Linked DNA regions of Celeribacter indicus. The protein of the gene in region 1 interacts with the protein of each later gene in a pairwise test. Links are inferred from orthologs where the notes say so. Each region holds a gene or a part of one and is shown on either strand. Other genes may lie near its edges. The genes, in order: P73_RS08325 and rlmB.

What was found.
Region 2: the proteins of P73_RS08325 (region 1) and rlmB interact in binary tests that used the Escherichia coli proteins (3 or more experiments, as listed by UniProt). The link is inferred for Celeribacter indicus from one-to-one orthologs.

The regions. Positions count from the first base shown.
Region 1 is NZ_CP004393.1:1,649,965-1,653,140, forward strand. Bases 1-2,862 are described here. They hold P73_RS08325 (bifunctional ADP-dependent NAD(P)H-hydrate dehydratase/NAD(P)H-hydrate epimerase), read left to right. Parts: upstream 1-549; coding sequence 550-2,175; downstream 2,176-2,862. Other genes in these bases: P73_RS08320 (P-II family nitrogen regulator), read right to left, coding at 39-377; P73_RS08330 (Hint domain-containing protein), read right to left, coding at 2,343-2,663. Outside these bases: P73_RS24840 (hypothetical protein), read right to left, coding at 2,955-3,116. UniProt on the Escherichia coli protein: Bifunctional enzyme that catalyzes the epimerization of the S- and R-forms of NAD(P)HX and the dehydration of the S-form of NAD(P)HX at the expense of ADP, which is converted to AMP.
Region 2 is NZ_CP004393.1:3,306,517-3,309,680, forward strand. The notes cover bases 107-2,956. They hold rlmB (23S rRNA (guanosine(2251)-2'-O)-methyltransferase RlmB), read right to left. Parts: upstream 1,997-2,956; coding sequence 1,217-1,996; downstream 107-1,216. Other genes in these bases: hisF (imidazole glycerol phosphate synthase subunit HisF), read left to right, coding at 107-256; P73_RS16295 (phosphoribosyl-ATP diphosphatase), read left to right, coding at 266-580; P73_RS16300 (CoA-binding protein), read right to left, coding at 587-1,018; P73_RS16315 (hypothetical protein), read right to left, coding at 2,339-2,644; P73_RS26680 (HGGxSTG domain-containing protein), read right to left, coding at 2,894-2,956. In the rest of the region: more of hisF, read left to right, coding at 1-106; more of P73_RS26680, read right to left, coding at 2,957-3,085; P73_RS16320 (hypothetical protein), read right to left, coding at 3,085-3,164. UniProt on the Escherichia coli protein: Specifically methylates the ribose of guanosine 2251 in 23S rRNA.

The DNA.
Region 1 (3,176 bases):
CGCGGGCGGCAGCGGTTTCCCGGATCCCGCGCCGTCCCTTACAGCGCGTCCAGCCCGGACTCGCCCGTGCGGATACGGATCGCCTGTTCGACAGGCGAGACGAAGATCTTGCCGTCACCGATCTTGTCGGTCTTCGCGGCGGCGATGATCGCCTCGATCGCGCCGTCGACCTGATCGGAGGCAAGCACCACCTCGATCTTCACTTTCGGAAGGAAATCCACGACATATTCCGCGCCGCGGTACAGCTCCGTGTGCCCCTTCTGGCGCCCGAACCCTTTCACCTCGACCACGGAAAGACCCTGCACGCCGATTTCCTGCAATGCCTCTTTCACTTCGTCGAGCTTGAAGGGCTTGATGATCGCTTCGATCTTTTTCATGGACCTTCGACTCCCTAGTCTCTGTTCGCGACCCGTCAGACCATTTCTCATTTCCGGCGACAATCAGCTAGGCTGGCGCAGCCGGAAACGCTCACGGGATTCGCATCGATGTGATTATAATTTGTGCATAGTGGCGTGATAAGGGGCGAAATGAAAACTTTAGAGGCAAGACATGGCAGAATTGCTGACCAGCGCCCAAATGCGCGCCATCGAAGGCGCCGTGATCGACCGCGGAGCGGTCACCGGGCTCGACCTGATGGAGCGCGCAGGACAGGGCGTCGTTGACGCGGTTTTCGAGGAATGGCCCGAACTTGCCCGCTCTTCTCATAGGGCGACTGTCCTCTGCGGTCCCGGCAACAACGGCGGCGACGGCTTTGTCATCGCGCGTTTGCTGAAACAACGCGGCTGGGAGGTGGAGGTGTTTCTCTATGGCGATCCGGCAAAGCTCCCGCCGGATGCGACGGTGAATTACGGGCGCTGGGCGGAGTTGGGCTCCGTAAGCGAGCTTCGAAAGACCGGCGCCTGGGTCGAGCCCCTCCTTCAGGCGGATCTCTGCGTGGATGCCCTGTTCGGCACCGGGCTCACACGGCCTTTCGACGACGACCATGCCGAGGCGCTCGGCGCCTATGTGCTGGAGGCATACAACAACATATTCTCAGGGGCGCGCGCCCCCTATATCGACAGGATCGTCGCCGTCGATGTGCCGAGCGGCCTTTGTGCCGACAGCGGCCGGGTTCTCTCGGCCCAGGGCGCGGAGGAGACCGACCCCACGAAACGCAGCGGCGTTTGTTTCGGCGCCGATCTCACCGTGACCTTCCACCGCGCCAAGCTCGGGCAGTATCTGGGGGAGGGGCCGGAGCTATGTGGCAAGCTCGTCGTGGCCGATATCGGTCTGTGGGGCGGCGTCACGGGCGCGCCGCCCGTTCGGCAGGTCGATGCCGCCGTCCTGAGGGGGCACGGGCTGCGCCCCGACGTCGGAAAACGCGCAGATCAACACAAATATTCCCACGGCCACGCCCTGATCCTCTCCGGTCTTTCCGGCAAAACCGGCGCCGCCCGTCTCGCGGCCCGCGCGGCTCTGCGCGTCGGCGCGGGACTCGTCACCCTCGGCACACCGCATGCGGCCGTCACCGAGGTCGCCGCCCAGCTCACCGCCATCATGCTCCGGGAAATCGACACGCCGGAAACCCTTACCCGCGTGCTCGCCGACCAACGCCTCACCGCGCTCTGCCTCGGCCCCGGTTTCGGCATCGACCGCGCGCGGGAATTCCTGCCCTGTGTGCTCGCCGCCCATCGCGCCACGGTGCTCGACGCCGACGCGCTCACGGCACTCGCGGAAGGCGAAACCGCCTTTGCCGCCCTTCATGACAGATGCGTGCTCACCCCCCATGCGGGCGAATTCGAGCGCCTGTTCCCCGACATCGCCGCCAGGCTCGCAGAGCCGCCAACCAAAGGCCCGGCCTATAGCAAGGTGGACGCCACGCGCGACGCCGCCAGACGTGCGGGCTGTCCGGTGCTGTTCAAGGGCTCCGATACGGTCATTGCCTCACCCGATGGCCGCTGCTCCGTCAACGCCGCTGTTTATGACCGCGCCGCGCCCTGGCTCGCCACGGCGGGCACGGGCGATGTGCTCGCGGGGCTGATCGCGGGCCTCCTCGCACGCGGCTTCGCCCCGGATCACGCCGCCGAAACCGCCGCCTGGCTCCATGTCGAAGCCGCCTACAGCTTCGGCCCCGGCCTGATCGCCGAAGACCTGCCCGAGGAATTGCCGACCGTCTTCCGCACCCTCGGCCTCTGACCCTCCGCCACAGGCTTTTTGCTGCCCCAAATACTCGAAAACACAGTCCCGCCCGGCGCCCCGCGCGTGGCCTCCCACCCGCCTGGCCACGCCCGGCGCCTGCACGCCCCTTTCTCGGGCCGGCTTCGCGCGCATTTTCACGCATCACCCTCGCAAAAGGCGGCCGCTCACGCGGCAAAGGGCAGGCCGCTGTCGCTCATCACCTGGATGCCGCCCGCATAGACGACCTCCGCGCGGTCGAAAACGAGCCTGAACCGCCCCGGCGCGGGCGTGTCGATGTCGCGCAGCACGCGCAACCCGCCGCGGGTGACCACGCGATCCCCCGGTTCGAGATATTCGACCGGAAGGCAGCCCTCCGCGGTCATCACCTCGGTCCCGACGGGCAGGCCGCCGGTGAAATTCGCAAGGATATCCTGCACGGAAAACGCCGCCGGCGCCCTGCGCCCGCACCTCGTCGCCTTCCCGTGCCCGCTGCCGTTCTCGGTCATGTCGGGGCCTCTGACTGTCTGCCTCAGTATTTTCGGCAGAATATGGCAAGATCGGGTTAACGCGTAGGATTTTTTGTGACCGACACTTTCCGTCTGGCACAGGCGTTGCCCGTTTGCTATCCACGGACCCGATGCGGGTGTGGCGAAACTGGTAGACGCACCAGATTTAGGTTCTGGCGCCGCAAGGCGTGGGGGTTCAAGTCCCTCCACCCGCACCACTTTGACCTTAAAGGAAAAATCGCCATCGCGGCGCCGGCTCTGGACGGAGGTTCGGCTGCGTTTAGCACTTTGTTAGCACTTTCCCGTTATGTTTTTGGTCTGTTCCCGAGCCATCTGCGCCCTCCTGGACGCCGCGTTCTGGCTGGCATGCGCAGTATATTTCTGCCCCATTGCAAGCGTTTTGCGTCCTGTGACGGATTGGATGTCGCGTCTGTCGAGGCCGGCATCCGCCAGCTGCGTGGCGGCGGTGTAACGCCACCCATGGGGAACAGACGGTTTCGCCGGGAGGAAACC
Region 2 (3,164 bases), 1.7 Mb from region 1 along the record:
CCTGCTGACCTCGATGGACCGGGACGGCACGCGGGCGGGGTTCAACATCCAGATGACCCGCACCATCGCCGATGCGGTGGACATCCCGGTGATCGCCTCGGGCGGGGTCGGCACGCTCGATCACCTCGTCGAGGGCGTCACCGAAGGCCATGCCAGCGCCGTGCTCGCGGCCTCCATCTTCCATTTCGGGGATTACACCATTGCCGAGGCCAAGGCCTACATGGCCTCGAAGGGCATTCCCATGCGGCTCAACTGAGGAACTCCCATGTCCGTTCTGCACGACCTCGAACAGGTGATCCTCTCGCGCAGGGGCGCCGATCCCGACAGCTCCTGGACCGCGAAACTCTTCTCCAAGGGCCCGGAGAAATGCGCCGAGAAATTCGGCGAGGAAGCGGTGGAGGCGATCGTCGCCGCCGCAAAGGGCGACCGCGACAACCTCACCTACGAGGCCGCCGACGTGCTCTATCACCTGCTCGTCATGCTCGCCGCGCGCGATATCGCCCTCGAGGACGTGCTCGGCGAACTCGCGCGCCGCCAGGGCCTGTCGGGGATCGCGGAAAAGGCCGGGCGCGGGGAGTGACCGCGGTCAGAGCCCGAGACGCGGGATCTCGATGGCCGGGCAGCGGTCCATCACCACTTCGGCGCCCTGCGCCCGTGCCAGCGCGGCCGCCTTCTCGTTGACGATGCCGAGCTGCATCCAGACGTATTTGAGGTTCTTGAGATGCTTCAGCGCGTCCTCGACGACCTCCGGCACATCCTCGGAGCGGCGGAAGATGTCCACCATGTCCACCGGCTCACCGACCTCCGCGAGGGAGGCGACGACCGTCTGGCCGAAAAGCTCCCGGCCCGCCTGACCGGGATTGACCGGGATCACCTTGTAGCCGCGCGCGGCCAGAAAATTGCCGACCCCGTGGGAGGGCCGCTCCGGCCGCGGGCTCGCCCCCACGAGCGCGATCACCTTGGTGTCGCGGAGGATCCGGGCGATGTCGTCGTCTGTGAGCAAATCAATATGGGTCATACCGACAAGATAGAGGAAATCGCGACAGAAAAAAGCCCAGGCACGAAGCCTGGGCGAAGTTTTGGAACGAGGGACAGTGAGAGCGACGCGCGTGTTCCAAACTGCGCGTCTCGTGACTATAGATAGGGAGGCCGCCCCCGGCGAAAAGGGCGTGTAAGATAAACGTGAACACAACGTTAACTTGTCGCGACATGCGCCCTACCGGCGCGAGGCCGCATAAAGTGCCACCGCCGCGGCGTTGGAGACGTTGAGCGAACCGAAATCGCGGGCGAAGGGGATCTTCACGAGCCGGTCCACCGTCTCGCGCGTCTTCTGCCTGAGCCCCGGCCCCTCGGCCCCCAGCACGAGCGCCACCGGACGCCCGGCGAGCGCCGTGACCGCCGTGTCGATCGTCTCCTCCGCCGTCCCGTCGAGCCCGAGACAGACGAAGCCCATCCCCTGCAACTCCACGATCGTCTCCGACAGGTTGCGCACGCGCAGGTAGGGCTGGCGCTCGAGCGCGCCCGAGGCGGTCTTCGCCAGCGCCCCGGTCTCGGGCGCGGCATGGCGCGCGGTGGCGATCACGGCCTCTGCGCCGAAGACCTCGGCCGAGCGCAGGATCGCGCCCACGTTATGCGGGTCGGTCACCTGATCGAGCAGAACGACCGTCGGCGCCCCCTCGCCCGCCGAGAGGCAGACTTCGGCCACCGAGCCCCATGTCAGCGGCTTCACCTCGAGCGCCGCGCCCTGGTGTACGGAGCCGGGATCGAGCGGCGCGTCGAACCGCCGCGGATCGACGATCTCCGGTGCGATCCCGCTCGCCGCGATATCGGCCCCGAGCTTGTCGAAGGCATTCTTCGTGACCACAAGCCGGAGCCTCTCCCGCGCCGGATTGCGCAGCGCATCACGCACCGCGTGCAGCCCGAAAAGCCACACCGTCTCCTGCGCCGCGCGGCGCTTCTGCTGTTCCTTCTCGATGACCCATCTGGGCTTCTTCATGGGGTGCACTTTCCGGTCTGCCGATCCTCCCCTACCTGCCGAAAGGAAATGGCGAGCACAAGCGATTTTCCTGTTGACGCTCCCACCCCGCAACGGTATCCACCGCCCCACACAAGCGAAGACGCTTCGCGATGTGGGCGACGAGCTGCAAGGTGCGGCAGCGGACTGTAACTCCGCCGAGGAGACTCATGCCTGGTTCGATTCCAGGGTCGCCCACCACTTTCAAAACATTGAGTTTTTTGGCTTTAACGCCGAAGTGGCGGCCACTGCCGCTTTGACCCGTGTAAGCACTATGTAAGCAAAACAGTTAGAAAAGCGCCAACTTAGACACTAGGTTGTGGGTCAACGGGTGTAGCGGCAGGTTACTTTTTCAATTTGTTCGAGGAACAGACCTTCGAAGCTGGCGCGGCCATATTTCGTAGAGCCAAAACTGGTTCCGACCGGCTGCCCGGCATCATCGAACGCAACGCATAGAACCGGAACCATCTTGCTCCCGACAATCTCGAACACAGTGCCGGAGTAGGTGCTGCCGTGCTGTTCAATCCCACGTATCACGATGATGTCTTCATTTGATTCAATACAGACTGTGTCAGCCAACGATATTGAGGCCCACAGGGTGACGACGAAGAAAATCACTAAACGCAACATGATGCCCTCCTCAGGCGATACCGACTTTCGGAGAATGCTATGCGATCAGCCTACGCTGAGGAAGCCCTGTTCAGAAAGGAGGTGTTGGCGGGAACGGCGCTGAACCTCTGCAATGCGCTCACGCGTAGACCACCCAAATGTTGCCGCCCTCGTCCACAAGGATATTCCCGTCTTCATCGACAAGGATCACCGCGCTAGGGACGTAGGGCTGCGCCCAAAGGGGCATCGGGCGAAATGAGAAGGCCGTACTCATGGTCGGGGCATCACTGTTTTGCGGTGTGAGGCATGGCGGCGGCGCTGGGCTTCCGCAATGCGTTCGCGCCCGGCGGCTGTCTTCGGGCCAGTGGACAGGCCACCGTGTAGCCTGCACCGCTTCGAACCGTGCACCGGGCGGCACTGGCACGCGCCGCCCGACCTAGTCTTTGCACCACAAACCCACATTAGCGGGCCTGCACACTGCGAGCGCTGTAATCGGCTGCAACATGCTGCACTTTGCGTGCCGCCCGGGTCAGCATCTCAG